2 regions of the Rhodoferax sp. RT4P68 genome follow, and region 1 is predicted to be linked to the other one. Evidence: predicted binding sites of a transcription regulator. Region 1 holds the regulator's gene; the other holds the start of a gene.

Region 1 (4,198 bases):
CTGCCAGCAGGGCGTCTGTCTCGATCAGCTCAGCGCGCGAGGTGTTGACCAGCAGCGATGTGGGCTTCATGCGCGACAAGTCCTCCAACGTGACGATGCCGCGCGTCTCCTCGTTCAGGCGCAGGTGCAGGGAGACGACGTCGCAGTTGGCAAACAGTTCCTGCTGACTGGAGGCGACGTGGTGGCCATCGGCAGCTGCGCGCTCGCACGATCCGGCACGGCCCCATACCAGCACGCGCATGCCGAACGCGCGAGCGTAGGTGCTGACGATCTGCCCGATGCGGCCATAGCCGAAGATGCCCAGGGTCTTTTCCCGCAGCACGGTGCCCAGGCCGAAGTTCGCCGGCATCGATGCGGTCTTCAACCCGGACTGCTGCCACGCGCCGTGCTTGAGGTTGCCGATGTACTGCGGCAGCCGCTTGGTCGCAGCCATGATCAGAGCCCAGGTCAGCTCTGCAGGCGCCACTGGCGAACCCACGCCTTCGGCCACGGCGATGCCGCGCTCGGTGCAGGCCGCCACGTCCACGTGGGCACCGACACGGCCGGTCTGGGCGATCAGCTTGAGCTTGGGCAGTTTCTCGATCAACAGGCGATTCAGGTGCGTACGCTCGCGGATCAGCACGATGATGTCCGCATCGCGCAGCCGCACCGAAAGCTGGCCTAGTCCCTTGATCGTATTGGTGAAGACCTTGGCCGCGTAGGGATCGAGCTTGGCAGCGCAATCGAGCTTGCGCACCGCGTCCTGGTAGTCATCGAGGATCACAATGTTCATGCGGGCATTGTGCCTCGCGTGCCGTGCAGAGCCGGCCAGCCAGACGGCTTCGACGGGGCTGCCGTCCGGGCTGGCGGCCGTGTGACATCGGCGTGTTGGCCGGCGTGTTGGCCGGCGTGTCAGCCGGTGCGTCGGCCGGTGCGTCAGCCGACGACGCAACGCTCGGCGCCGTCAGTCAGCTGCGGTCGAAACCGCTGGCCGCTTCTGCAGCGGCCAGCCGGTCCAGTTCGGCGCAGACATCGGCCATACGGCCGGAGATCACCATGCGGCCCGCCGCGTTGCGCGCCTGGTGGGGCTCGACGACACGCAGCACCCGCAGTGGCATCGTCGCGCCGGCCCGATGCGGCCCGCGCTCTGTCAGCCGGTCGCTCCGGTTGGCAGCGCTGGCCCATCTGCCGAGCAAGCGGCGCGCCAGACGGGCGACGCGGTGCCGCGCTGCAGGCTGCACCGGCGGCGTGCCGCTCCGGTGCACTCGGGCTGGCGCAGTGCTGCTGGCACGGCCAAGCTGTGGCCAGTGCAGTTCGAGCCACGCAGGCAGGGCTTGAACCACGCGAGCGGCTGCGAAGATTGCGATTCCCATGTCAACTCCTCTCCCCGAAATAAGGGGGTGTACACAGGCAGGATTGGTCGATAAGCCCGCAGCGAGAGGGTTGTCGTGCCACTGCACGGCCAAACGCCCGCCACCTCGCGCTGCGGACAAGTACGTACCGCTTACATCAGCATGGTGTTGCGGATCAGGCCGACGGCCAGACCTTCGATTTCGAACGGCTCACCGGGCTCCACGACGATGGTCGGATAGTCCGGGTTTTCGGGTAGCAACTCGATGTTGTCCTTGTTGCGCCGGTAGCGCTTGACCGTGACTTCGTCGCCGATGCGGGCGACGACGATCTGACCGCTCTTGGCGTCTTTGGTGGCACGCACTGCCAGCAGGTCACCGTCCATGATGCCGATGTCGCGCATGGACATACCGCGCACGCGTAACAGGTAATCGGGCTTGTGCTGGAACAGGCTGCTTTCGACGTAATAGGTCTGGTCCACATGCTCCTGCGCCAGGATCGGCGAGCCGGCCGCCACACGGCCGATCAAGGGCAGTGCCAGCTGAGCCAGCTCTTGCAGCGGCAACATGAATTGCTTGTTGCGCGCGGCGTGCAGAGAGCGCAGCATGTCGCCGCGCAACCGGATGCCGCGAGATGTCCCGCTCACCAATTCGATGGCGCCCTTGCGCGCCAGGGCCTGCAGGTGCTCTTCAGCCGCGTTGGCGGACTTGAACCCCAGTTCGCTGGCGATCTCTGCGCGAGTCGGGGGCGCGCCGGTGTTGGCAATGGCGGACTGGATCAATTCCAGAATCTGTTGCTGCCGAGCCGTGAGCTTGACAGGGAAGGCATTGGACGAAGCGTCGGACATGGCATTTCCTTTCGGGCTGGAGCAGTTCTGTTGATATTTCCAGTATCTGTATTTTTAACCAGTTTTCTGCACTGTGCAAGCATTCGCTGCAGCTTGCCCACCTCGGTCGGGATTTCGTGGCTTCCTGCAACGGGGGTACGGAGGCGTCAGTGGCCGTTGCCTGCCACGGCCGTCGTGCAATGGATTGCGCATGCGGACCCACCCGCGCAGGCAGGGCGTGCTGACCTGCGCAGTCCTGCGCTTCGAGAGTGTCTTGTGGGAGCGTGAAGGTTAGCGGCACGGGCTTGCATCCGTGCATCGGCAGTCGGCGCAGGCAGTCCGGCAACGCCGCCTGCACTGTGGCGAGCCTGAATATCAAACCGTGTTGTCAGCGCTGCCATGAGCACTGCACGTTTCGGGCCGTACGGCCGCAAGTTGACTGGCCGTGCCTCGCATGCTGCGACGCCTCGAACGTCCGCCCGTCGAACCGCCGTCAGGCAGCAGGCAGCGTGCGCCTGGTGGCCGTCAGTCGGCCAGGGCTGCCAGCGCGCGCGCGGTGATCTCGTCGACCGTGCCCGTGCCCGAGATGCTGCGGTATTTGGGTGCCTGCGCCGGGTCGGCTGCAGCCCATTTGGCGTAGTACTCGACCAACGGTCGGGTCTGTGCGCTGTAGACCTCCAGGCGCTTCGCGACGGTCTCCTCGCGATCGTCGTCGCGCTGCACCAGAGGCTCGCCCGTGACGTCGTCGACGCCCTCGACCTTGGGGGGGTTGAACTTGGCGTGGTACGTGCGGCCCGACGGCGCGTGCGAGCGGCGCCCGCTCATGCGTTCGATGATGGCGTCGAAGGGAACGTCGATTTCCAGCACGTAGTCGAGCTTCACGCCCGCGGCCTTCATCGCGTCGGCCTGGGGGATGGTGCGGGGGAAACCGTCGAACAGGAATCCGTTGGCGCAGTCCGGCGCGGTGATGCGCTCCTTGACCAGGCCGATGATGATGTCGTCCCCCACAAGGGCACCCGAATCCATGACCGATTTGGCCTGCACGCCCAACGGGCTGCCCGCCTTGACCGCAGCGCGCAACATGTCGCCAGTGGAGATCTGGGGAATCCCGAACTTTCTGCAGATGAAGGTGGCTTGCGTGCCTTTGCCGGCGCCCGGCGCGCCCAACAGAATCAGTCTCATGGATGTCCTCGGATGTTGTGAAGCTCGCGACACTGCTGGCAGAGCGTGCCGCCGCAGTGTTTCATGCGACCGAGGATAGCATGCGACCTTCCGTGATTTGCGCTCTTGACGCCGGCCCGCACGTCCCCCAGGCGCCTGCGGCGAACGGTTAGAACAGCCGCCGCACGCGCTCCAGGTCTTGCGGAGTGTCCACGCCCACCCCCGGCGGCTCGTGCGTCACGTGCACGGCGATCTCGTGGCCGTGCCACATCGCGCGCAGTTGCTCCAGGGCCTCGATGTTCTCGATAGGCGACTGTGCGAGCAGTGGAAACTGGCGCAGGAAGCCAGCGCGATAGCCGTAGATGCCGACATGGCGCAACGGCGCGAGCGCGGGCAGGGCGGTGTTGTCGGCGGCGTAGCCATCGCGCCACCAGGGGATCGGGGCGCGGCTGAAGTACAGCGCGCAGTCGCGCGCGTCCAGCACTACCTTGACAACATTCGGGTTGCGCAGATCGTCGATGGTAGTGATGGCATGGGCCGCCGTGCTCATGCTGGCTTGCGGGCGCTGCGTCAGCAGGTCTGCCACGGCATCGATCAGCAGAGGGGCGATCAGCGGTTCGTCGCCTTGCACGTTGACGACCACGTCCTGGCCGTCCAGGCCGAGCAGAGCGCAGGCCTCGGCCAGTCGGTCGCTGCCGGAGGGATGGTCGACACGCGTCAACACCGATTCGACACCGTAGGCCGCGCAGGCCGCTGCGATGTCGGCGCTGTCGCAGGCCACCACCGTGCGCGTGGCGCGCGACTGCATGGCGCGTTGCGCGACCCGCACGACCATTGGCACCTCGCCCAGCAGAGCCAGCGGCTTGTTGGGCAGCCGCGTGG
Region 2 (4,198 bases), on a different contig from region 1:
CGTGATGAACTCGCACAGATTGCCGTAGCCGTTCAGGTTGCAGGCCAGCACGACGAGCGTGCACGGGGTGTCGCCCTGCACCGCGAACTGGCTACCGTGCAGCACCTTCAGGCCGTGCTCCTTACCGGCGACATGCGCGCGCACGGCGCCGGCCATCGAGCATTCATCGACCAGCGCCAGGGCGCTGTAGCCCAGGTGCTGGGCCCGCTCGACCAGTTCCTCGGGCCAGCTCGCCCCCTGCAAAAAGGAGAAGTTGCTCAGGCACCGCAACTCCGCATACGCCGGGATGCCCGCGCGCGCATCCACGCTCATGCGAACGATCCCTGCAGGTACCAGGTCGACCGGTCCCCGGCCAGCCGCTCCTGGAACACCCACAGCACGCCACTGTGCGCGCTGAACGCGACCCAGTAGTCGCGCACGACATTGCGCGTGGTCTGCGCGCCGTCCTCGCCGATACGGTGCCACCAGCCCCCCTCCACACGGTGTGGCCCGGCCACGAGCTGGAGCGGCCCTTGGTACAGCGGGCGGTGGTCGCGCACCGCCAGGCGCAAGGGCGCGGGCAGCACGAAGGTCGGCTGCGGAAACCGGCTGCGCCGCACCACCTTCTTGGGCATCGGCAATGGCGCCGCCTGCCACTGCTGCATCCACTCCGGGCGGTGGTCCTCCACCATGACCGGCCGCAGCACCCGCTGCGGACCCAACCGGGCGGCGATGCGCTCCAGCACCAGCGTCATCGACTCGCCCTGGCGCATCGCATCCGGCAGGAACGATGTGCTCAGCGCCGCCAAGGCCTGCACGTCGAGCGCCTCCAGTTCCAGTTCACCCGCAGGCGCCTTCAGCTGGACCTTCGCCAGGTTCTCCGCCAGCAGCCGGCACAGGTGCTCGACATCCCGCATCGGCGCGGCCGTGCGCACGGTGAGCTCGCCGCCGTCACCGGCATCACGCGCCCGCATGGCGTCGTGCCGCCAGCGCAGCGTGAACGCCGTCGTGCCGGCCTGCCGGGCCGCCAGCCAGCCGCCCAGCTGCACCAGCAAGCGGCGCGCGCCGAACAACAGTGCGGGCGCGGTATCGACGCGCGACACCATCTCGAGCCGGGCCTGGAAGGTGTCCGGCAGCGCGACCCAGGTGTGGGCTTCCGGACGCAGGCCGTAGGCCTGGTCGAGCGCCACCAGGAGCTGGGCGTCGAAGCGCCGGCTGAGGCCACCACGCGGCAGGGCTCGGATGTCGCCCAGGGTCTTGCAGCCGAGCTGGGTCAGCGTCGTGCGGTGCGGCCGCACGGCCGACAGCGTGTCCATCGGCAACCGGTCCAGCAAGCTGGCCAGCGGCGCCCGCACGCCGTTCTCCTGGCCCACCCTGGCCAGCGCGAGGGCGGCCAGGCTGGTGGGCGCCCAGGCGACGGCCGTCACGCCGGCCTCGGGCGCCTCCTGCACCACGCGGTCGCGCAACGCGCGCTTGCCGCCGAACAGACGCGCACTGGCCTCCACCTCGATGACCACCGCGTCCTCGACGACTGCGACGCGCGGCGTGAACTGCAGCGTCCAGAGCGCGAGGCCTCGCAGCGCGTCATCCGACGGTGGCGTGCCGTCGGGGCCGTTCGCGGACAGCAGCGCGGCCCACAGCATCGGCGGCCTCCTGAGACGGAATCAATCGGCTGGGCTGGCGCGTCCGGGGGGTCAGCACCGACGCCAGTCCCCCCGGCACCGAGGGCAGCACCAGGGGCACATCGTGCGACGGGCCGCGGCGCTTCAGGATCTGGACCGTCAGTTCCCAGTCCGCGCCGACCGACGCCTGCACGCGCAGTGGTGCCGCCGACGATTCATGGCGGGCCGCTTCAGGCCGGCACAAAAACACCAGGGCTTCGCAGGCCAGCGCGCACACCTGCAGGCGCCGCAATTGCTCGGGCCGCGCCTGGGGCAACCAGGCGACCACCGCCCCGGCCGCGTTGGACTTGATGAGTTGCTCGGTGGTCCACAAGCGTTCGGCCGGCAACGCGGCCTGGATCCAGATGAACTGGCGCTCCTGCACGCCGATGTGCTGCAGACCGGGCAGATGCGGATCGCGCGGTGGGGCCACCACGACGACCTGGCCGCCCGCGTCTGCCGTGCGGCGCAGGGCCGCACCCAACAGGCGCCATTCGAACACGGCCGGCTGGGCCGCCAGGACTTCGACAATGGCTTGCCGTGGCCAACCGCCGCCTGGCAGTTCGGCATCCAGGGCAGGCCAGCCGGTCGGGCACGTGTCGGCCTGGCGGGTACCCAGTGCGTCACCGCGCCAGACGGCCTGCGCCACGCGGCGCGGCAGCGCCAGCGCAGACAAGGCGCCTGCAGTCGCGGCGGCTGGTGGGTCGAAGATCGGGAGAGCGGACATGGCAGTCAATCTGTATATCCATACAGTACCACGAAAGAATCCGTGCGTCTGTCGGATCTTGGAGGCCCTCGCCGCGCCGCCCCCGGCCGCCGTCCTCAGCGACGCAGCGCCTGCGCGCGCCTCGATGGCAGCGGCAGTCTCATGCCGACTGTCCCGCATGGATGGCTGCGCTGCGGTCGGCAATCGCGTGCGCAAAGTAGGGCCGCATCCGCCGGTCCAGGATCGAATCCTGCGTCGCCAGGTCCGCGCGTGAAGGCCGCAACCAGGCGTCGAGGTCCTGCGGCTGGATCGGGCAAATGCAGCGGTCATGTCCGGCGGCCAGCACCTCCGGCGGCGGGTCCTCGGTGACCAGCGCGAAGGACAGCAGATCGGGCTCCCCCGGCCCCGACCAACGCGACCAGATGCAGGCCGCCAGCAAGTCCTGAGCCGGCTCCGGCCGAAACTCCACCTGTGTCGTGCGCGCGAGCGCACCGGGCGCCAGCGCCCGCCCTTCTGCCATGTGCAGCGGCACGTGCTCAAAGAACGCGCTCAGGATGACGACACCATGGTGGGTTCCGTACAGTTCTTTCCAGAACTGCCGAAGGCTGTCTCTGCGCGCGTTGTAGGTGCCGGGGTACTGGGCATCGAACGTCGCCGGCACGTGCCAAGGCCGGCACTGGTAGCGCATGGGTTTGAAGACGCGCTCGCCGTTCTCCACCACCATCACGGGCACGTAGCTGCCGGGGAAGAAGCGCGCGTCCGCAGCGCTGAGCTCGGTGCGCTCCAACTGGTCGAAGCGCTGCTGCAGCTCGGCGATCTTCTTGTGGGCGATGCGCCGTTCCTCGGTCGCCGTCTTCGTCGTCTTGACGAGCAGCTTCGCTTGCGCCTTGTCCAAGCGTTCTTGCTGCTTGGCCTGCTCCCCACGCAGCACTCGCGCGTGCGCGGCCGCGTGTTGCCCGATCAGGGCCTTGATCGCGCGCGCCTCGTCGGTCAGCGGTGACGCGAACGCTGACTCGACGGCCCGCGGGACTTGGATCTTGCGGTCGGTCAGGCGGCGCCAGAACACATCGTAAAAGTCGTGCAGGCTGAGCTGGGCGCCGTACTCCCTGGTGAAGCGCAGGTAGTCGGCCTTGATCTGGGCGGAGTAGCACATCGGCCGTTCAATCCTTCATGGCAGCGGGCGCAAGAGCGCACATCGTACGTGCTGTGCCTGGGGGCCAGCGCAGCATGGTGGAGGCCGATGTTCGCCCCGCCGTAGGGTACGGCGGCCATGGACAACCGCAGCCTCGAGGACACGACCGTCACCACGCGACACTGGGGGAGGAAGATGGGCAGCCGGGTCCTGCGACGCCCGGCGAATGCCCGCCTGGCACGGGCGGCGATCTGCGGGCACCCGGACGCTCCGGCCTGCGCACCTGTGGCGCGGCCATCTCGCGGGCCACTGCGCTGGTGCTGGCAGTGGCGCAGGCGCTTCGGGCACCGGTGTTCCATCGCCCCCTTCGCACCGGTACCTGCCTTCTAGGCTGTGTGGTTCAGGGCACCTGGATCTCAGCCGCCGAACCGTCTCGACTGGTGGCCGTCCAGCCGTCTAGAGGGCTTGAGCAGATGGTCAGGATCCACCGGCTTCGCCAGATGCGCATTGAATCCAGCGGCTGCGGTGGCGTCGCGATCGAGCTGCGTACCCCACCCGGTGGGGACGACGACACGCGCGTCGTGAAGCCCCAGATCGCCGCGCAAGCGCCTGGACACCTCGTCGCCATTCATCAAGGGCAGACCGAGCTCGAGGAGCACGACGTCCGGTGCCCACCGGGCAGCGATCCGCAGTGCTTGCGGCCCATCGGCCGCGCCTTCG

The links. Region 1 encodes LexA, which represses DNA repair genes until DNA is damaged. Its sites were predicted from a motif close to ACTGTATNNNNATACAGT; they were not measured.
Region 2: a site for LexA is predicted at 2,377-2,394, ahead of imuA (translesion DNA synthesis-associated protein ImuA). Genes of this name have one in related genera too.

Annotation. Positions count from the first base shown of each region.
Region 1 covers NZ_JBWMBB010000006.1:28,421-32,618, forward strand. The annotation lists gene AC099J_RS14415 (D-2-hydroxyacid dehydrogenase family protein) at 1-772, opposite strand, end outside; gene AC099J_RS14420 (hypothetical protein) at 948-1,352, opposite strand; gene lexA (transcriptional repressor LexA) at 1,484-2,176, opposite strand; gene adk (adenylate kinase) at 2,681-3,337, opposite strand; gene kdsB (3-deoxy-manno-octulosonate cytidylyltransferase) at 3,486-4,198, opposite strand, start outside.
Region 2 covers NZ_JBWMBB010000012.1:222,695-226,892, forward strand. The annotation lists gene AC099J_RS23860 (error-prone DNA polymerase) at 1-312, opposite strand, end outside; gene AC099J_RS23865 (Y-family DNA polymerase) at 309-1,622, opposite strand; gene imuA (translesion DNA synthesis-associated protein ImuA) at 1,564-2,367, opposite strand; gene AC099J_RS23875 (SOS response-associated peptidase family protein) at 2,507-3,499, opposite strand; gene AC099J_RS23880 (response regulator) at 3,895-4,198, opposite strand, start outside.